2 regions of the Siminovitchia sp. FSL W7-1587 genome follow, and region 2 is predicted to be linked to the other one. Evidence: a T-box and tRNA genes for the amino acid it is inferred to sense, from the RefSeq annotation. Region 2 holds a T-box; the other holds one or more tRNA genes.
What was found. The T-box of region 2 lies ahead of serS (serine--tRNA ligase). A T-box ahead of a tRNA ligase gene usually reads a tRNA of that ligase, here a tRNA-Ser.
Positions count from the first base shown of each region.

Region 1 (10,729 bases), 870 kb from region 2:
GTTTGACGAAAGTAACGATAAACTATTGGCCAAAGCCAAAATACCGCATAACGAAAAAGGAGAGATTATGGTTGGTGAAGAAGAAGTCACCATTGAGTTTAAATAAAAACAAGCCCTTAATGGACGAGCTGTCTTTGTATACTCGTCCGTTAAACTGAGCTTTCGTGGTCCGATTTTAATTTTCATCTTTTTTTAACAACTCCTTACGATCATCGAGAAGCTTTTTAAGCTCCTCAACGTCCTCAAGTGTCGCTTGATTCCGTATGAAGCTCCTTGTCCTAGAGCGATCGCTTAAATATTTGGCTCGTTCTTTGTTTTTCTGCTGCCATTTTTTATTTGCTTCGGTTTGTCTGTTCCTTTGCAAGCTTTTCAGCCTCCTTCATTAGCCTCTTTTTCCTTGCATTTAAAAACAGGTAACGAATAAATATGGGGATCGCAAGTATCCAAACAACAATAATGCCGATTGTTAATATATCCATGTTATTGTGGTATACTTAGGGGAGAGAGGGGAGTTATCCTCCCCGCCTCTTCCTTCTGATTTCTAGCTCTAACTTTTTGATTTCCAACTTCGTCTTGCGGGCGGTCAACCACATTTGACGAACTGTTAAAATCGAAATGGTTAGGGCTATTATTTTGCCTAAGTCATCCACTCCTTCACCTCTTTTCTATATCTAATTATACTATGCATAGTATAATTAGGCAAGCATTTTATGGTGTTTTTCGTAAAAATTTCCTATTGAATACAGAAATAAAGCCCGATAAACCCGGGCTTTATTCATCGTATGGCCTGTATTTTTTTCTTAATTCCCCTTGCTCTGCTTTTCTTTCCAAAACGCTTTCCTTCAAAAAGATTTTAGGCTGGTCCTTGGCAGGCATTAATTTTCCATCTCGTACCATGTGACCGATCCTCGCTTTTGATACACCTAATATTTCTGCTGCTTCAACTGTAGACAATAAATTTTCATTTAAAAATCTCAATAAATCTTCAGTTGATTCAAATTGGTACTTCACTTTCCATCTCCTTTCTTAAACATAATCAACACCAGCTTAAATATATAAACTAAAATTGTTAGCCCAAAAACAAGCATCATGAACACGTCAAGCTTAGAAGGGGTTTGGAAATCAACATAAACGAACATGATTACAAGGCCAATTGCTAATACCATTATGTTACTGTAACCAAATTTTTTAAGCATATTTTCCGAGTGGATGTGTTATAATTTTTGGGTAAGGGAGGTTTTAGCCTCCCTCTGTTTCACCTGCGACGTTTCTTCTTGCCCGGAGAACGTCGCTTTTCTTTTCGCTCTTTCGATATGTCGTGCAGGTCTTTCATGCCCGATGTGATGGCTTTGAAAGCTCCTGCCAGTAGAGCGAATGTTGCGATACACTTTTCTACATCCACCTGTTCACCCCCTTTCGATAATTTAATTATACTATACCTATTCAAAAAATTAAATAGGTATCACAAAAATAAAGGTAATGTTTTTTTGAATAAAAAGAGCCCTCGATAGGAGTTTGAAATTTCATTATTCTTTATGAAAAAATAAAAAAAGAGAGCTTTTAACTCTCTTTCCGTGGTAACATTTTGGTAACAAATGAGTAAAATTATAGGCTTATTGAAAAATCACAAAAACTCACAAACCCCTTGTGTATCAAGGTTTTCCGCTTAATATTAAGTCGGAATAAAATGTAGAGCGGAGAAGGTGGGATTCGAACCCACGCGGCGGTTGCCCGCCCTAATGCATTTCGAGTGCATCCCCTTCAGCCGGACTTGGGTACTTCTCCATTTTGAGAGGTGGAACAAAGCTATTATACGGTAAAAGTTCTCATCAGACAATGCATCAGCATTCGCATATCGGGATGATGTTTCCGCCCGGCTCGTTGGTGGTGCCGAATAGCTGTCATCCATAGTGAAATAGTGGTCTGGCCAGCACACTTCCCGTGCAGTCTTTTGATTTTAAGATGGCGCAAAGGGTTCTTGCGAATTCTAAATTGAATGGACTGGATTATCACCACACACTTTTTACGAAGCCGATGGGGAACAAGCTTGCCGACAAGGAAAAACGACTCCACATTTACGGAATCGTTGACATTTCAACGTCGTTTTCAAGTGCTGGTGACAGGATTTGAACCTGCGACCCCGTCATTACGAGTGACGTGCACTACCAACTGTGCTACACCAGCAATTCTTAAAAATTCACATACAAATAATAGTACATCTATAACCATTTTTCAATCATTTTTTTTGCAAGTGGTTCCTGATTGTTCCAAAAAAGACTGATGTATTTTTTTAAAACTAATTTCCTGCCAGAACGGGATCATTGTTATAATAGAGGGATAAGAGATATATAGACAAGGGGACACGAACTGAATGGGCATCATGGAAATATTTCAAAAAAAAGGGGTCAAACGCATCATTATTTTTGCTCTGATTGTCCTGATTTTATACAGCATGAGAAGTATGATGAATTTGATTTTACTGACCTTTATCTTTTCGTATTTAATGAATCGCCTGATTGAATTCACCGCAAAGCGAATTCCAGTTAACCGGAAGCTGCTCGTTTTGTTTATGTATACGGTCATTGTCGGTGTGCTGGCATACGGGCTTGTGAAATATCTTCCCATTTTAACTTTGGAAATAAGCCAGTTGATTAAACAAGTCAACGCTTTTTACACGCAGCCGCACGACAATACTGTGATCAAGTATATCGAAGCGGTTATTTCCAAAAATCAAATCGTGTCCTATTTGGAAAATGGCTTTTCTTTTCTGATCAAATCGTTTACGGATATTAGCAAAATAAGTATCCACGTGATGATTGCTTTGGTATTGAGCTTGTTTTTCTTGCTGGAAAAGCCCCGTTTACAAGAATTTACGGCAAAATTTAAAAGCAGTAAACTCGCTCCCTTTTATTTTGAGCTTGAGTTTTTCGGAAAAAAATTTACGCGTACCTTTGGCAAGGTGATAGAAGTCCAGTTTATGATCGCCCTTGTCAATTGCTTTTTGACAATGGTGGCGCTCGTGATCTTGGATTTTCCTCAGCTATTTGTATTGGCGCTCATGGTTTTTTTTCTGGGACTCATTCCGGTTGCGGGTGTGATCATTTCCTTGATTCCGCTTTGCTTGATCGCCTATTCGATCGGTGGCTTGATTAAGGTCGTTTATGTTGTGGCGGCCATTGCGATCATTCATGCGGTTGAGGCGTATGTATTAAATCCGAAGTTCATGTCGGCCAAAACGGATTTGCCCGTTTTCTATACATTCATCGTCCTGATATTCTCGCAACACTTTTTTGGGGTTTGGGGGCTGATCATCGGGATTCCGGTTTTTGTGTTTTTGCTTGATGTCCTTGAGGTAACAGACAGAAAGAAACGATCTGAAGCGCAAAACGAACGTTCCAAAACAGTGGAGAGTTAGCTCTCCGCTGTTCCTTAATGAACAATGGAATGAATCATTTTCAACTTTTGTACCGCGAGATTTGCGGTTTTTTTTCATCCCTCACTTGAGGTCGTTTAGGCTATTTAATTTAGTCGAGTTTTTGTTATCGCTCAAGTGTGGAATACTCATTTATTTGGGCAGGATGCGGCGCTTAAGCTAGATTGTGTTATGTCCGATTTCTCACATTTTTCATGTCATTGTAGAAAAAATTTTAACTATATTTATTTGACTTTTATGCTTCGCTTCGATTATAATATGAAAAAATAATAAAACAATGTTTTAATAGTTGAAAAAGGTGGATAGCTTGAATAAGTCATTACGTAATTCATCTACTGTAAGGTTGTTGCGTATTTTAGAAGAAATTGCCAAAAGTGATGATGGAATCGGTGTCACGGAATTAGCACAACGACTAGATCTAAATAAAAGTACTATTTATCGATTTTTGGCGACATTAGAAGAAGAACAATATTTGGAACAAGAGCCTGATACAAAAAAATATCATTCCGGGATTAGATTGTTTGAGCTTGCTTCACGTATCGTGAATAAAGTGGATTGGACAAAAGATATACGTCCGTTTTTGGTTGATTTAAAAGATCGTGTGAATGAAACCGTTCACCTTGGTATCATTGATGATCACGAAGTCGTTTATATTGATAAAGTAGAGTGTGAAAGATCGATTCGTATGTATTCAAAAGTCGGCAAACGGGCACCGGTTTACTGTACGGGCGTAGGCAAGGCAATTTTGGCTTTTCTTCCTGAGGAAAAAAGGAACCATATTATGAATCATATTCATTTTCATCCATTTACCAAAAACACAATTACCGATGCTGCCCATCTTAAAAAAGAAATAAAAATGATCCGGGCACAAGGATTCGCATTAGATAGAGAAGAGCATGAATTGGGTGTGAGTTGCGCAGCATCGCCTATTTTCAATTATAATGGGAAAGTGCTTGGCGGGATTAGTATTGCTGGTCCCTCTTCACGTATAGATGAAGAAAGATTATTTGATTTGGCTTTAGAGGTGAAAGAGACTGCTCAATTCATATCACGCCGTTTGGGAAGTCTCTAATTTTTTTCGCTATATATTGAAACGTTGTTTTAAATATTAAAACAAAGGGGATGTTACGATGTCACAAATTGAAAAAAAGTTAAAGGAATTAGGAATTGAATTGCCTCCGGCGCCTCAACCTGCTGCCGTTTATATACCCGCTAAAAGGTTTGGCAGTAATATGCTGTATGTATCAGGTCAAGATTGCCGTGTAAATGGAAAGCTTTTGTATGAAGGAAAAGTGGGTAAGGATTTAACAGTTCAAGAGGGGTACGAGGCTTCTAAACAAGCGATGATCAATACGTTAGCGGTGATAAAGAGCGAAATTGGCAACTTAGACAATATTAAAAGCTTTGTTAAACTATTGGGCTTTGTTAATTCGGCAGACGGGTTTGTTGAACAACCTTATGTCATCAATGGCGCGTCTGAATTTTTAGAAGAGGTCTTTGGGGAAAAAGGCAAACATGCCCGTTCCGCTTTGTCAGCGAATGAGTTGCCCTTTAATACACCAGTAGAAATTGAGACAATCGTAGAACTAGAAGAATAGGGGTTACGACATGGATGTACTGACATTTGGTGAAACAATGGTCGCTTTTACCGCATTAAATAATCGTTCAATTGTGCAACACCACGATTCGTTTGTTTCTGTCGCCGGTGCTGAAACGAATGTTTCCATCGCTTTGGCACGGCTCGGACATCGGGTTAAATGGTTTAGCAGATTGGGGGATGACCCATTTGGACGAAAAATTTTATATGAATTAAATGCCCATCAGATTGATACGAGCGGCGTTATGATTGATCCTCATTATCCGACAGGAATTATGTTTAAACAAAAAAAAGAGTTATTAGATACAGAAGTGATTTATTATCGGGACCATTCTGCTGCCACTCAATTGAGTAAAAAAGATCTCCAAAACAAGTGGGTGAAAGATGCCAAAGTTCTCCACATTACTGGTATTACGCCATCATTAAGCGCTTCTTGTAAAGAGTTGGTGATGGAAGCCATCGCGTTGGCAAAGCAACATCAAACGGTCATTAGCTTTGATCCAAACATTCGTTTGAAATTATGGAGTATAGAAGAGGCGAAAAAAGTCTTGATCCCCATTGCAAAACAGTGCGATATTTTTTTACCCGGGAAAAGTGAGATGAAGCTGCTATGTGGAGCAAAACATTTGCGGGATATCCAAGCGCAGTTGGCTGAATGGGCTATCCCGCTTACTGTGATGAAAGATGGAGCCAATGGAGCGTGGATCATACAGAAGGGCTGTCATACCTTTGTACCTCCATTTCCAGTGAGGCGTGTAGTGGATGAGATTGGTGCGGGAGATGCTTTTGCGGCGGGATTTTTACATGGTTATCTACGAGGCGAAAATCATGAAACGTCTGTAAAATTTGGTCACGCTTGTGCCGCTTTTGTGGTTAGCTCAGAAGGAGATACAAGTGGACTGCCGATGAAACATGAGTTGGAGCGCTTTTTGAATAAAGACTCGGAAACGCTTCGTTAATTGTAATAGTCGCAATAATGAGTGAAAGGATCGGTGATCAAATGTTAGCAAAAATAACAGCTTGCAAGATTGTCCCCATTTTAAGGGGGATGGAAATAGAAGATGCTTTATTTTTAGCGGGTTGTTTACAGGAAGCGGAGTTAAACATATTGGAAGTTTCACTAAACCGTCCGAATAGTTACATTGTATTAGAGAAATTGGCGAAGGAATTTGGGAAGGACATGGACATAGGTGCCGGGACCGTTTTAACGAAAAAAATGGCATGTGATGCAAGAGATTGTGGGGCCACCTTTTTTCTGGCTCCAAACGTATCAAAAGAAGTGGCCATGGCAGCGCGTGACATAGAGATCCCGTATATTCCCGGGGCATTGACGCCGACCGAAATTCAATATGCGAGTGAGTTGGGGGCAGAATTGATTAAAATTTTTCCTATTCGCCAATTAGGCGCTTCCTATATAAAAGATGTGCTGGCGTCGTTAAACAAGATTCAGTTACTGGCGGTTGGAGGTGTCGGACTTGAAAACGTGAAAGCGCTGTTTCAAGCGGGAGTAAAAGCTGTTGGCGTGGGCGGTAGTTTAGTAGAAGCCGAGTGGATTCAAAATAGAGAGAAAGAAAAAGTGTTAGAGCGATTGAAGGTATTTAAGCAAGAAGTCATATGAAATGAGGAGGGAATGATAGATGGATTTCGGAAGCGTTTTAATATTAGGTTCTGTTGTCGTGTTCGCCATTTTGCTGAGTGTCGGCCCGTACTTGGAATTAAAGGGAAAGATTTTATTTGAAAAGCAGGAAAAAGACCCGGTGTTAAAAGGGCGATTTGGCATGGGGCTAATGGTTGTCAGTTTCTTCATGTTTGTCATTGCCTTAATCTTAAGATCAGTGCTTGCCGGAAGTGTAGTGACTCCTTTTGTGATGATTGGTTATTTACTATGGATAGTCGGAGGGATTATAGCTGTCGCCCGCAACGAGTTGTTATCGTTTATGGTTTCTGAAGAGGAAAAGGAAGCGGTGAAGGGGGAGAATCGGTAAATGGATCATACGATCGCAAGCATCGATATCGTGATTATCATTTTATATGTATTGCTTACTTTATTAATCGGTTGGTGGGTTTCAAAAGGTATCTCTAGTTTTGAAGATTTTGCGGTAGCGGGGAGAACTTTTGGTCCCTTCATGTTGGCGGCCACTTTTGGTGCGACAAACTTTTCAACATGGAGTTTGGTTGGTAAGCCGGGGTTAGTTTATAATGCGGGTGTTTCTGTCAGTTGGATCGCGTTAAACGCCATGGCATGTGTACTGGCAGCTGTTGTTTTTGTGCCTATTTACAGAAAATTAAGATACAATACCATGTCGGAGATTTTTGAAGACCGTTATGATGGTCGCGTAAGAGGGTTAATAAGTGTCATTTGGATACTGGCTGATACGTTAAATCGGTATGGTGTGACGGTTTACGCTGCAGCGGTTATTTTAGGGTTGGTTTTCGGCATTCATATGAACTGGATGATATTAATCATTGCTTTAATTGTCGTGATCTATACGTATTTAGGTGGTTTGAGATCAGTCGTTATAACCGATTCCATTCAGTTTATCTTTATGTTTGCCGGCCTTTTTATCGGAGGCGCCTATATTTTTTCCCAATTAGGGGGATGGAACGGGGTCGTTCAATCTGTTCCTGGCCACTTAACGGAATGGGTTCCGTCAGCAGAGAATGCCAATGGCTGGCCTTGGATTATCGCGATGACTATTTTAGGTTTCCCTTATTTTATTACGAGCCAATTTGTGATGCAAAGAGGACTTGCCGCCAAATCAGTCAATGTGGCGAGATGGGGATTAATTTTCGCTGCGATTATTGCGATTCCAATCGCTATTTTAGAAATTTTACCGGGATTGGCGGCACACTCTATTTTATCCGAAGAATTAGTTGCCAGTCTTAACCCGGATATGGTTGGTCCGCAAGTGTATATTGAATTATTACCGGTTGGTTTATTGGGGATATTTTTTGCCGCGTTATTGTCTGCCGGCATATCAACCGCTGACTCGGCATTATGCGCATCTTCATCCTTATTCACAGAAGATTTTTATAAAAAGTGGAAACCAAAAGAAAGACCTTCACATTATTTAAAAGTGTCTCGGATCGCAACGATCATTTTAGCTATTATTGGCACGATATGGGCCATGATTGTGCCGTTTTTAGGCGGAGCGGTGGATGCCATTCTCAATGTGATAGCTGTAACCGACATGCCTATTTTTGTCATTGTTTGTTTAGCGATATTTTGGCGAAAAATGAAAGCGATGGCCGCGGTGATTTCTATTGTTGTAGGAGCTGGAAGCGGACTGCTTGTTTCTATACTGGGAGTAGGAGGGATACAAGGTCTTGCTGCCACTACAGCGACTAGTACATTCATGACGCTGATTACAGGTGTTGTGTTAAGTCTTATGATCAAACCCACGAACGAATATGAAGCAAAAGTACAACTGTTTTTTGAAAAGATGGGCAGTAAAGAAATAGAAGAATAAGCGGGAGTGATATGAGTGGTAAGGATTGCGGTGATCGGTACCGGAGCTTTCGGAGTTGAGCATATTCGTACGATACGTTCCATGAATGGAGTGGAATTATTCGGAATTTGTAATCGCAGTGAAGAGCGTTTAATGATTGTGGCGAAAGAATATGGGATTAGCAGTGAAAAAACGTATACGGATGTAACGAAGTTGTTACAAGAAAAAGCATTAGACGCGGTTGTTATCGCAACTGATGAACAGAGTCATGAACCGATCGCGCGCCAGGCTGTGGAATATGGAAAACATGTATTAATTGAAAAGCCGATTTCTACTCAAGTTGAAACAGCGGAACAGTTATTAAAGCTGGCTAAAACAAGTGATTCAATCATATTGCCGGGCCACATGCTTCGCTTTGATCCTGGTTATGCGGCCGTGAAAAATAAATTGGAAACCATTACAGGACCCATACATTCAGTCAGATTCAAACGCAATGTACCTTTTGAGCGGTTTTCATTACATGCTCGTACTCATCCGGTGTTTATGGCTCTTTCTCATGATATTGATCAATTAGTATGGTATACGAATTCAAAGCCAAAGCGATTTTTTGCCATGGAAAAAAAGATTGTGTCCGATATTGATATGCCAGGGATCTTTTTTGGCTTCATTGAAATGGAAGACGGCATGATTTGTTCCCTGGAAACACAGTGGTGCTTACCGAATGAATATGGACAATATCTCGATGTGGAATTAGAAATGATGTATGATGGCGGACATATTCGCTATCGTTTTCCGGGAGATACGCTATCTGTTATGGATCATGGGAAAATGATGAGACCAGATATCCAGCTCTCGCCATTCATACACGGTCATGTTTATGGAGCGCTGCGGAATGAGCTGGAGCATTTTGTGGAATTGATCAAGAATAAAAGCACACGTCAAGTAGTTCCAATGGAAGAAGCCGTTTTGGGCATTAAAATATGTGATGCATTGATTACGTCTGCAAAAGAACGGAGAGCAATTTCATGGGAAAATGTGTGAATTGTGTGGGAGGGACAGGAACATGCAATTAACAAAAAATGTATTTTTAGTTGGCAGTGGCGAAATCGGTTTATCTAATGAGTATGACTGCCACGTTTACCTTGTAAATGGTGATAGTGATGCCCTATTAATTGATGCAGGAGTAGGGATTGATTCCGAAAAAATTAAGGAAAATGTCCAGAAGTATGTTCCATGGGAAAAAGTTTCCCGGGTTATTTGTACACATTCGCACGCTGATCATAGCGGCGGGGCAACATTTTTTCAAAAAGAGGGGAAGGAGGTATGGTTGTCTGAGGAAGAATATAATTGGATGAATGATCAAAGGGATGAAGTGGAATGGGCGCTGCGCCTTGCTAAAAACGCAGGGGGGTATCCCGAAGATTATGTTTTTACTTATTTTGAACCGGATCATGTCATGAATGAAACAGAAATGATTTCATGTGGGGCGTTGCGGCTTCAGCCCATTTATGTGCGCGGACATAGTCCGGGGATGTATTGTTTTTTGATGAAAACAGATGAAGGCAATGTGCTCTTTGCGAGTGATTTTGTTTTTATTCACGGAGATATTGGGTTATTAAATGCTCCGGGATCTGATCTTGCCAGTTATCGTGAAGATATTAAAAAGTTAAGTGGTTTACATGTGGATGCCTTATTTTCCGGCCATCGCTTGTTTCTTTTGCAAAATGGGCAAGCTCATATTCAAAAAGCAATAGAGCAATTAAATAAAGTGATTGTTCCCTCTACATTTTAAAAAATGAAGGGATGGAGAAAAATGGACTGGAAAGAAGAGGCATTTATTTTACTGGAACAATTGGTTCGGGTTCCTAGTGTCAATCCGGAAGACCATGGCGAAACGAGTGAATTATTTGGTGAAAAAGCGGTAGGCGATAAATTGCTAGCGTATATAAAAAAGTATTTGCCTGATTTTTTCTGTTGGCAAGAGGAAGTGTTGCCTAATCGTTTTAACTGTTACGCGTCTTACAAAGCAGGGGAAGATTGTCCGACAATCCTGCTGGAAACACATTTGGATACAGTAAGCATTCAGGGCATGTCAATTGATCCGTTTACATTAAAAAGCGAGGGTGGCAGATGGTATGGGCGCGGCGCATGTGATGCCAAGGGCCAAATCGCGGCAATGGTTCTCGGTATCAGAAAAGCCATGATGGAATGTGGTGGCCAACTGCCAATCAATATTTTGTTTGCCGCAGT
Region 1 covers NZ_CP150169.1:1,480,091-1,490,819, reverse strand. The annotation lists gene NST31_RS06905 (hypothetical protein) at 1-106, shown strand, start outside; gene NST31_RS06900 (hypothetical protein) at 176-364, opposite strand; gene NST31_RS06895 (hypothetical protein) at 513-650, opposite strand; gene NST31_RS06890 (helix-turn-helix domain-containing protein) at 772-1,011, opposite strand; gene NST31_RS06885 (hypothetical protein) at 1,256-1,402, opposite strand; tRNA gene NST31_RS06880 (tRNA-Ser) at 1,696-1,785, opposite strand; tRNA gene NST31_RS06875 (tRNA-Thr) at 2,112-2,184, opposite strand; gene NST31_RS06870 (AI-2E family transporter) at 2,372-3,415, shown strand; gene NST31_RS06865 (IclR family transcriptional regulator) at 3,741-4,505, shown strand; gene NST31_RS06860 (RidA family protein) at 4,564-5,031, shown strand; gene NST31_RS06855 (sugar kinase) at 5,042-5,989, shown strand; gene NST31_RS06850 (bifunctional 4-hydroxy-2-oxoglutarate aldolase/2-dehydro-3-deoxy-phosphogluconate aldolase) at 6,031-6,648, shown strand; gene NST31_RS06845 (hypothetical protein) at 6,668-7,015, shown strand; gene NST31_RS06840 (sodium:solute symporter family protein) at 7,016-8,500, shown strand; gene NST31_RS06835 (Gfo/Idh/MocA family oxidoreductase) at 8,516-9,520, shown strand; gene NST31_RS06830 (MBL fold metallo-hydrolase) at 9,543-10,271, shown strand; gene NST31_RS06825 (M20/M25/M40 family metallo-hydrolase) at 10,293-10,729, shown strand, end outside.
Region 1: it has a tRNA-Ser gene. The T-box ahead of serS (serine--tRNA ligase) is inferred to sense a tRNA for this amino acid. The anticodon was not compared.

Region 2 (10,729 bases):
CTTCCCCATCCAGCAGCAAAAACCGGTCCTCTGAAACCTGCCGGACATATCCTTTTCGTACAAGATCCATTAAAGCTGCCGCCAGCAGTTCCGGTGAAAATTGATATAAAAAATAAAGAATAGCCGGCATGCTCAACTTTTGTTTTGGAATCATATATTTCCTGCTATTAATTTCATTTTTGGCTGCTCGTTTTCTTTGTTTACTCTTCATTGCCTCAGATGCGATCACCCCAATAAAAAGAGCACCAAATATCAATAAGAACCATTTTCCAACTGATGAGGTTTTCTCCCTGTTTTCCGCAAATGTTTGTGCTTTGTCAATCAACTTTTGTTGCTCATCCAGCAATGTTTCGCGCATTTCTTGATCAGAGGTTTCAGTCAAGTCCGGAAATAATGCCGAATCATATGCCACCCGAATATCCCCATTTTCACCAGCTTCCACTTTATGTAACTGGAATGTAACAGCACCGCTATTTCCAACCTTCTCCTTACCGAACGATTCATCATACCCAAAGGCAATCACATCATCCGTTTCAGCAGGGGGATGGACCGTGATAGTCATGTTCCCATAATCCGCTTCATTGCGTTTATCAAAAAAAGGCCAATAAAACTCTGTTATATCAGGATGCTTAGAAAGACCGTTTTTAATCATATAATGGAGTTCTACACTAATATTCTCATCGCTCCCGCTTCGAGACACTTTATATAAATCTTTTTCTTTCTTTACTTTTAGCTCTTTTTCGCCTTCATTCGCTGTAAAATCGGTTATTTCCGCACCTTTCTTCGGAATTATTTCCCGGGTAATTCCGCGAAATTTGTCATCAAAAGAATAAGATTGGACTTCAGTCACTCGCACATCCCCATTTTTTTGCAAATAGGCATCGATGGTTACATCCGTTATCGAAAATTCCACTGCCATAGTCTGAATAGGCCATGCCCCAATCATAAACAAAATCAATATGAAAACAAGCTTTTTCTTCATCACAAACACCTCACTTTCCTCTTATACGGGATATAGGAGGAAAAAGTTTCAGATAGCAATCCCTCGAATCGAATACACATACACTCCGATATACTTTTTTTTCACTGAAAACTAAAAAATCCATCTGCCATTGCAGATGGATTTGATATTGAATGGATTGCCGTGCACCTTCCGTCGACAGTGTTTCATAAGTGTTACTCTAGCAGTTAGCTCGATCCAGGCTGCCCCGCGGCACATGGGATGGCCCACTTAATGCTGCTTCCTTCCGGACCTGACATGGTTCATGGGTTCCCATTGCGCAGGACCCAGATGTCCACACCACTTACTTGAGGCAGATCCTTACAAAACAACAGCCTCGGGAAGGGATTCAACCCCGCTGGAGCGGATTGCGGGTACAGGGCTCCGCTATTTCCCCGTCTAGCACGGTAAGAATTATTGTACCACTTTTTCAGCATAAAATCAATGTTTACTAAAGGAAAGTTTGTCCGGCATTAACTGGCAGTAAAATCACCTTTTTAAAAAATTGTGAGTGAAATGACATTGGATATCGACTGCCAGTATATGCCCGATTGGTTCTACTAACAATCAGTCGGATACAGTTAACTGGCAAGCTAAGAACATATCCTATGGCAATGTCTGCATGGTCCACCTTCTGTGGAACTATCCGGCTATTGAAGCTTCACTTTATCCCTTCTTTTTCCTGCGAAGTTCACGAAAAAATTGGCTTAGAAGCTCTCCGCATTCATCCGCCAATACTCCGCCGACCACTTCACTTTGATGATTAAAGCGGGCATCAGAAAGCAAATTCATAAGTGTTCCCGCACAACCGGCCTTTGGATCAGAAGCTCCGTATACGACTTTTTTTATACGCGATAAAATGATAGCGCCACTGCACATCGGACATGGCTCCAACGTTACATATAGTTCCGCATTTTCAAGACGCCATGTCCCTAGTGTCCGGCAAGCTTCCTGAATGGCGATGATTTCGGCATGCGCTACGGCATTTTGCTCCGTTTCCCGTCGGTTTGATGCTTTAGCGATGATTTTCCCATTTAAGACAATGATAGCCCCGATGGGAACTTCACCAATTGAGCGGGCCTTCTTTGCTTCTTCAATTGCAACATTCATATATTTCTCTTCATTTTCCATCGTTTTTCTCCTCATTTTTGCTACATATGATTGTACCAAAATTTTTTATTAGAGGTCTTTAATTTTCCTGGCATGCATACAATGGGACAAGATAAACGTTTGACTAAGGTGGTTAAGGAGGGTAAACATGCAAATCCATGTCGTCGAGCCCAATCAGACTTTGTCCTCGATCGCTTCCTTGTACGGGATAGCTCCAGCTATCATAACGGAAGCCAATGATTTACAAAATCCCGATCGGCTTGTGGTCGGGCAAGCGATTGTCATTCCGATTATCGGCAGGTTTTATTGGGTACAGCCTGGTGACAGCCTCTATACAATCGCGAGAAGATTTGGCATTTCTTATCAAGAGCTTGCCCGAATCAATGGGATTAGTGTCAACCAGCCTATTCGGGTTGGCTTGCGGCTCTATATCCCACAGGGACCAAAGCGAGAAGGAGAGTTTTTAGCTTATGTCGAGCCGAGGCGTACGGGGACCGTATCCCCCGTTTTGGAGTCGAGTGCGAGAGAAGCATCTCCTTACTTAACATATTTGGCTCCATTTGCTTACTTGCCAAAACGTGACGGAACATTAGATCCCCCCCAGTTAAATCGTTTTCCCGAAATTGCCCGCGCAAACAACACATCTCTCGCCATGGTCTTGGCCAACCAGGAAGAAGGACAATTTAATACTGAACTTGTTCATATTTTGCTTACAAATGAACAAGTGCAAACAACTTTTTTGGAAAATATTGCAACAGAAGCCAAAAGGGTCGGCTTTACCGATATTCACTTTGATTTTGAAAGGATTGCAGCGGAAGATCGTGAAGCTTATAACCAATTTCTTCGAAAAGCACGCGACCGTTTCCATGCGGAAGGCTATATCATTTCCACGGCACTTGCTCCCAAAACAAGTGCTACACAGGTGGGGGAATGGTATGCGGGGCATGATTATCGGGCGCACGGCGAAATTGTCGATTACTCTTTGATCATGACATATGAATGGGGCTACAGCGGCGGTCCCGCAATGGCTGTTTCCCCCATTGGACCAGTTCGGGATGTATTGGAGTACGCGCTAACCGAAATGCCTTCACGTAAAATCATGATGGGACAAAATCTGTATGGCTATGATTGGACGCTTCCGTTCGTCAAGGGAACGACGGCAAAAGCTGTAAGCCCCCAGGAGGCCATTCGGATTGCCCTTGAAAACAATGTAGCCATCGAATACGATACAACTGCACAAGCCCCTTTTTTTCATTATACGGACGGAGAAGGGAACAGGCATGAAGTTTGGTTTGAAGATGCGCGTTCCATCCAGGCAAAATTTGATTTGGTTAAAGAGCTCGATCTTCGGGGTGTCGGCTATTGGAAACTTGGGCTGTCTTTTCCACAAAACTGGCTCTTGATTACTGACAATTTTAATGTAGTGAAAAAATAAAAGCGGCTCATTTGAACCGCTTCTTTCAGTTAATGACTTCTTTATTTCTCATATAAGGGCGCAACACTTCCGGAATTTCAACACTTCCGTCTTCTCGTTGGTAGTTTTCCAAGATTGCCGCCACCGTTCTTCCTACTGCCAAGCCAGATCCGTTCAGCGTGTGCACATGTTGCGGTTTGGCTTTTGGTTCAGTGCGGAAACGGATATTGGCTCTTCTTGCCTGAAACGTTTCAAAGTTTGAACAAGAAGAAATTTCTCTGTATGTTTTATAGCTCGGAATCCATACTTCAAGATCATATTTCTTGGCTGCTGTAAAACCAAGATCCGCTGTACACATGCTCATGACGCGATACGGCAAATTCAAAAGCTGTAATACTTTTTCCGCGTGGTTTGTCAGTTTCTCAAGTTCGGCATAAGAATCTTCCGGTTTTACAAATTTAACTAATTCCACTTTATTAAATTGATGTTGGCGGATCAAGCCGCGCGTATCTCGCCCCGCAGACCCGGCCTCTGAACGAAAACATGCACTGTAAGCCACATAGTTAATCGGCAAGCGATCGCCGTCCAATATTTCATCTCGATGGTAGTTGGTCACTGAGACTTCCGCAGTCGGGATAAGGAAAAAATCATCACTTTCAACATGAAACGCATCCTCCGCAAACTTCGGCAATTGTCCCGTTCCCGTCATACTTGCACGATTCACAAGGTATGGCGGCAACATCTCCTCATACCCGTGTTCTTCCACGTGAAGATCCATCATGAAATTAATGAGAGCCCGTTCAAGCCTGGCTCCAAGGCCTTTATAAAAGACAAATCGACTTCCAGTAACTTTTGCCGCCCGTTCAAAGTCCAATATATTCAAGTCATCGGCCAATTCCCAGTGCGGTTTCGGCTCAAATGTAAATTGTGGAACATTACCCCATCTTCTTATCTCTACATTATCATCTTCCGTCTCTCCTACCGGAACACTTTCATGAGGAATATTGGGAATAGCTAAAAGTAATTGCTGCAACTCTTCTTCAATCACACGGAGTTCTCTATCCAATTCCTTTACTTGCTGGCTGACTTGCCGCATTTCACTAATCAAATGATCGGCATTTTGCTTTTCTTTTTTTAACTGGGCGATTCTTTCTGAAACTTCATTTCTGTTATTTTTTAACTGTTCCGATTGAACAATCATTTCCCTCCGTTTTTGATCAAGTTGTTCAAACTTATCTAAATCAGCCAAATCCTCGCCGCGATGCTGCAATTTTTTCTTGATTTCATCTACATTCCCTCGAAGAACCTTCATATCCAGCATACGATTACCTCCCAAAATATTTTATTTAAACAAAAAAACTCCCGATCCCAAAGGGACGAGAGTTTACCCGCGTTGCCACCCAAATTGAAAGCCTGAGCTTTCCTCTTTGCCTGATAACGGGGTGATCCCGAAAATGCTTACTTGCCCGAAATGATCGGCGGTTCGGCATTTTGCTCAAGGACGGATTCACAGGCAGTGCCGCCAGTTTTCACCAAACACCGGCTCTCTTAAAGGACACTGTTCCGCTACTATTTCCTCTCAACGCATTCGCTCGTATTTTGTTGATAATATACTACATATCCAAGTGGAATGCAAATGTACTGTCTTATCTATATAATTGTCATCTGTCCGCTTTTCTAAACCAACAGATATTTTTTAAAACCAACCTTTGACTGTTTTAACCGAGCTATCCCAAACATCGCCGAAAAAGCCGCCTATTCCGCGCATCATTAGAACAAACCAATTGGCTTTCTCCACTTTTTCTCCTGTCACCATATTGACAGATGCCGTTTTGCTTTTTGATAAAAAGCCGTAAGGATCTTCTCCCTCATATGCGGCTTCCAGAACGCCCACTTTTTCACCTTTTTTAATCGGTGCGGTCAATTTCCCTTCTTTATTCAATTTCTTCTTATCTATTTTAACACGAGGTTTGTACATTTTTTCTTCCCCGTTTTTCACTACCACTTTTAAAGGGGATTCAGACTGAATGGAGACAGATTTTTCTTTTCCGCTTATGACAGGTATCGTTTTATTATTTTTTACTTGATAACCTTTCGGATATATTTCTTTTACAGAGAAGTTTGTAAAAGCATAGTCCATCATTTTTTTGGATTCATTAAATCTGGATTTGTAATCACCTTGGCCGTTTTTTCCTTTCGCGTTCATGACAACCGTAATAACCCTTAAACCATCCCGTTTAGCCGTCCCGGTAAAACAGTACCCAGCAAAGTCTGTTGTCCCGGTTTTTAATCCATCTACGCCTTCATAGCTAAAATCTAGAGATGGGAGCATCCAGTTCCAGTTCACCATTTTTCCAGGCTTACCAGGGAATTCTTTCTCAGGTATGCTCGTTGTTTCCAATACTTCGGGATAATCATTCATCAGACGGGAAGCCAGTTTTGCCATTGATCGTGCAGACATGATATTTTCATCTTCTGGCTTGGTTCCCTCTGGATGTTTGCCTTTTAAATCCTTATTGTTTAGACCGGTGGAATTGACAAACTTATAGTTTTCAAGACCCAGTTCTTCCGCTTTTTTGTTCATTAAGTCGACAAACTTCTTCTCGGAACCGGCAATGGCTTCGGCAATGGCGATCGTGGCGCCATTTGCCGAGTAAATCGCCATCGCTTCATATAATTGTCGAATCGTATATTTTTTCCCCGCTTCAAGCGGTACATTTGAAAGATTTGTATCAATAGAAACCTGATGAACATAATCGCTGATGGTTTGTTCCTGTTCCCAAGATATTTTTTTATCCTTAATCGCTTCGAACATTAGATACTCAGTCATCATTTTGGACATTGAGGCAATGCCGAGCGCAGTATCTTCATTTTTTGCGTACAGTACCTTTCCTGTACTTGCTTCAACGAGGATTGCCGCATCCGCGTTAATATCGAGCGCATCCTCAGCGGAAGCACGTTCAGGAACAGTGATCATGCTAACGAACATAAGTAACGACAGAAAAAACGCTAAAAATGGTATCTTTTTCCGAATTATCACAAGTTTACCCTCCAAATTATATGTACACCTTTGTCATTTTAACATAGAAAAACATCGTTGAGTAGGCTGTCTTCTTTTCAGTTTCATAACAAAAAAAAAGCAAAGCCCATTCACTGGATTCATCAGGGCTTTTGCCATTTTTTTATGATAATGAGTAGTTTGGCGCTTCTTTCGTAATCTGCACATCATGCGGATGGCTCTCACGAAGTCCGGCACCGGTCATTTTGATAAATTGGGCATTTTCACGGAAATACTCCAAGTCGGCGGCACCGCAGTAACCCATTCCGGCTCGAAGACCTCCAGTCAGTTGATAAAGGGTATCTGCGAGCGGCCCTTTATAAGGAACGCGTCCTTCGATTCCTTCTGGGACAAACTTTTTCGCATCTTCTTGGAAATAACGGTCCTTCGATCCTTTTTGCATGGCGCCTTCCGATCCCATGCCACGATATACTTTAAAACGACGACCTTGGAAAATTTCTGTTTCTCCTGGACTTTCCGACGTTCCGGCAAGCAAGCTTCCGAGCATGACAGCATGTCCTCCTGCAGCAAGAGCCTTCACGATATCGCCGGAATATTTAACGCCCCCGTCAGCAATGATCGTTTTTCCATGCTTCCTCGCTTCTGTCGCGCAATCATAAATAGCTGTAATTTGCGGGACACCAATTCCTGCTACAACGCGGGTTGTACATATGGAACCCGGTCCAATGCCCACTTTTACAACATCCGCACCCGCTTCATACAATTCCCTCGTCGCTTCTGCTGTTGCAACGTTACCAGCAATCAAGTTCAAATGGGGATATAGCTTACGAATTTCCCGGACAGTTTTTAACACACCGGCTGAATGGCCATGGGCCGTGTCAACAACGATGGCATCAACCTGTGAATTGACAAGCGCTTCTACCCGCTTATATGTGTCTGCCGCAATCCCGACTGCGGCGCCTGCAAGCAGACGGCCTTTTTCGTCCTTTGCGGAATTTGGATATTCGATCACTTTTTCTATATCTTTGATAGTAATTAATCCTTTCAGGACTCCTTTATCATCAATCAAAGGTAATTTTTCAATACGATGTTCCTGAAGTATTTTTTCCGCTTCGGCAAGGGAAGTTCCGACAGATGCCGTAACAAGATTTTCTTTCGTCATGACTTCGGTAATTGGAAGAGAGTAATCCTGAATAAAACGCATATCCCTGTTTGTAATAATGCCGACCAATATTTTGTCTTCTTCATTATTAACAATCGGGACTCCTGAAATCCGATATTTCCCCATTAAGTGCTCGGCATCATACACTTGATGTTCCGGGGTCAAGAAGAACGGATCAGTTATCACGCCACTTTCAGACCGTTTTACCTTATCGACTTGTTCGGCCTGTTGTTCAATGCTCATATTTTTGTGAATGACACCCAGACCGCCCTGGCGTGCCATGGAAATGGCCATGTCTGACTCGGTAACAGTATCCATTCCTGCACTGATAATAGGGATGTTCAGCTTTAGGCTGTCTGTCAGGCTTGTACTCAAATCAACTTCTTTCGGCAAGACCTCAGATTTAGCCGGGATTAACAACACATCATCAAATGTTAATCCTTCTTTTACAAACTTTGACTCCCACATTTTTTTTCGTCCCCCTGCCCAAAATATTATTAGTAGGTTATCAATTGGTTAAAATACTGTCAAGGTTAATGGGTGATGTTCAATTTTTCTAATTATTCGGAGGTGTTTTGTCTGTCAACATACAAAAAAATATGGATGCAATTCAATTTTTTTCGGTCGGCAACTACAGTTCAAACTTATTTAAAAAGAAAATATGAAAACCACCATATAGAGGATGCCGAAAGAAAAAGCTATGATAATTGTTACCCATTTATGTACTATTTAGAACAAGGCGAAACATACTACACCCAAGCTGACCAATCGCCATTTTCCATCAGACCTATATTGCTTTATTATGGATTAATTCATTTATTAAAGGCATGCCTTCTTACAGTGGACCCAAACTATCCCGGCACAACCTCTGTTTTGGCTCACGGCGTTTCTGCACGAAAAAGGAAAAAGCGGAACTATCAATTTCTGGAAGATGAAGTAAAAGTTCAAAAAAACGGCTTATGCACCTATTTTTCAGAGCAAATGTATCAACTAAAACACTTGGAAGGAGAGAAATATAAAATGGGGGAGTTACTGGCTCAAGTTCCGGAACTGGACGACCTGTACTTATTTACGAGCGGTAAAAGCAATTTTATGCTACTGAAGCAACTCCCCGGCAATATTTGGACAATCCCTGCTGAATTAGCGCTGAACTATCATATAAGTGTTCAGAGGTTAAAACAATTTTTAGATAGCAAGCATCCTGAAATGATTTATTGGCTTGAAAACAAAGAGAAGGAAACAGAGATTCTCATTGACGGCAAGCGGACGAACTTCTTTCCGCCTTTTCGTTATCACATATTTAAAGAGAAATTTGGACTTGGCTCCTCCTTACAAGCCGCCATTCTTCTTCCCGACCTTTTGATTCACTATTTGCTCCTATTTAATTTAAGCATGATCGCCCGTTATGAAACGGAGTGGTGGATGGACCTCATAAAAACGGCATCTGATCTTGATTATCCATTCATCCATGCTTTTTTAAATATTACGGCTGAAAAAAGTCCACAAATGATTCTTGATTATTTAACGGGTAATGAAAAAACATAGAGCGTATCCACTCTATGTTTTCGCTTGCCCGGCAACGTCCTGCTCTCACAAGGGGAAACCCCTCATTACCATCGGCGCGCGAACTTAACTTCCGTGTTCGGGCTGCGGATCATGATGACCGGCGAATCTCTTCGTCATCTGCACTCGCTCGATTCTCATGGGCATTGCCCATTGCGAGTCTCTCTCCCTTGATTCCTTGATCTTCTTGGTCCTTCTGATCCTCGCTTACATTGAGTTTCTTTATATCTTTCAATACTTTTTAAATAAACTAAAATAAGACATCCATTAATATGGATGTCCTGTTTGCCCGGCAACGTCCTGCTCTCACAAGGGGAAACCCCTCATTACCATCGGCGCTGAAGAACTTAACTTCCGTGTTCGGGATGGGAACGGGTGTTGCCTCTTCGCTATCGTCACCAGACATATGTTGTTGTGAGATTCATTCTCTCAAAACCGGGATACATGAGAAGAAGTCCGAGAACCGTTTTGCGCTTCGTGTTCAATCCAGCTCCGGACGCTATCGCTTTGCGTCACTTCGCTTCTTCTGGCAAAGTCGATTGACTTTTCCGCCAGAAGCTCCAGTGAGCTACAGCGATGGACGAGCGTCCTACGCTTTTTCGTTTGATTAAGTCCTCGATCGATTAGTATCCGTCAGCTCCATGTGTCGCCACACTTCCACACCGGACCTATCTACCTGATCATCTTTCAGGGATCTTACGTTGCCTGGCAAGCCAGACAATGGGAAATCTCATCTTGAGGGGGGCTTCATGCTTAGATGCTTTCAGCACTTATCCCTTCCGCACATAGCTACCCAGCTATGCCTCTGGCGAGACAACTGGTACACCAGCGGTGCGTCCATCCCGGTCCTCTCGTACTAAGGACAGCTCCTCTCAAATTTCCTGCGCCCGCGACGGATAGGGACCGAACTGTCTCACGACGTTCTGAACCCAGCTCGCGTACCGCTTTAATGGGCGAACAGCCCAACCCTTGGGACCGACTACAGCCCCAGGATGCGATGAGCCGACATCGAGGTGCCAAACCTCCCCGTCGATGTGAACTCTTGGGGGAGATAAGCCTGTTATCCCCGGGGTAGCTTTTATCCGTTGAGCGATGGCCCTTCCATGCGGAACCACCGGATCACTAAGCCCGACTTTCGTCCCTGCTCGACTTGTAGGTCTCGCAGTCAAGCTCCCTTCTGCCTTTACACTCTGCGAATGATTTCCAACCATTCTGAGGGAACCTTTGGGCGCCTCCGTTACCTTTTAGGAGGCGACCGCCCCAGTCAAACTGCCTGCCTGACACTGTCTCCCAACCCGATCAGGGTCGCGGGTTAGACGGTCCATACAGCCAGGGTAGTATCCCACCGTTGCCTCCACGGAAGCTGGCGCTCCCGTTTCCATGGCTCCTACCTATCCTGTACAAGCTGCACAGACAGTCAATATCAAGCTACAGTAAAGCTCCACGGGGTCTTTCCGTCCT
Region 2 covers NZ_CP150169.1:2,350,078-2,360,806, forward strand. The annotation lists gene NST31_RS11080 (DUF2207 domain-containing protein) at 1-982, opposite strand, end outside; RNA gene ffs (signal recognition particle sRNA large type) at 1,143-1,408, opposite strand; gene tadA (tRNA adenosine(34) deaminase TadA) at 1,667-2,131, opposite strand; gene NST31_RS11095 (glycoside hydrolase family 18 protein) at 2,259-3,545, shown strand; gene serS (serine--tRNA ligase) at 3,571-4,845, opposite strand; T-box leader at 4,894-5,116, opposite strand; gene NST31_RS11105 (serine hydrolase) at 5,221-6,513, opposite strand; gene guaB (IMP dehydrogenase) at 6,707-8,173, opposite strand; gene NST31_RS11115 (YaaC family protein) at 8,249-9,250, shown strand; rRNA gene rrf (5S ribosomal RNA) at 9,556-9,671, opposite strand; rRNA gene NST31_RS11125 (23S ribosomal RNA) at 9,872-10,729, opposite strand, start outside.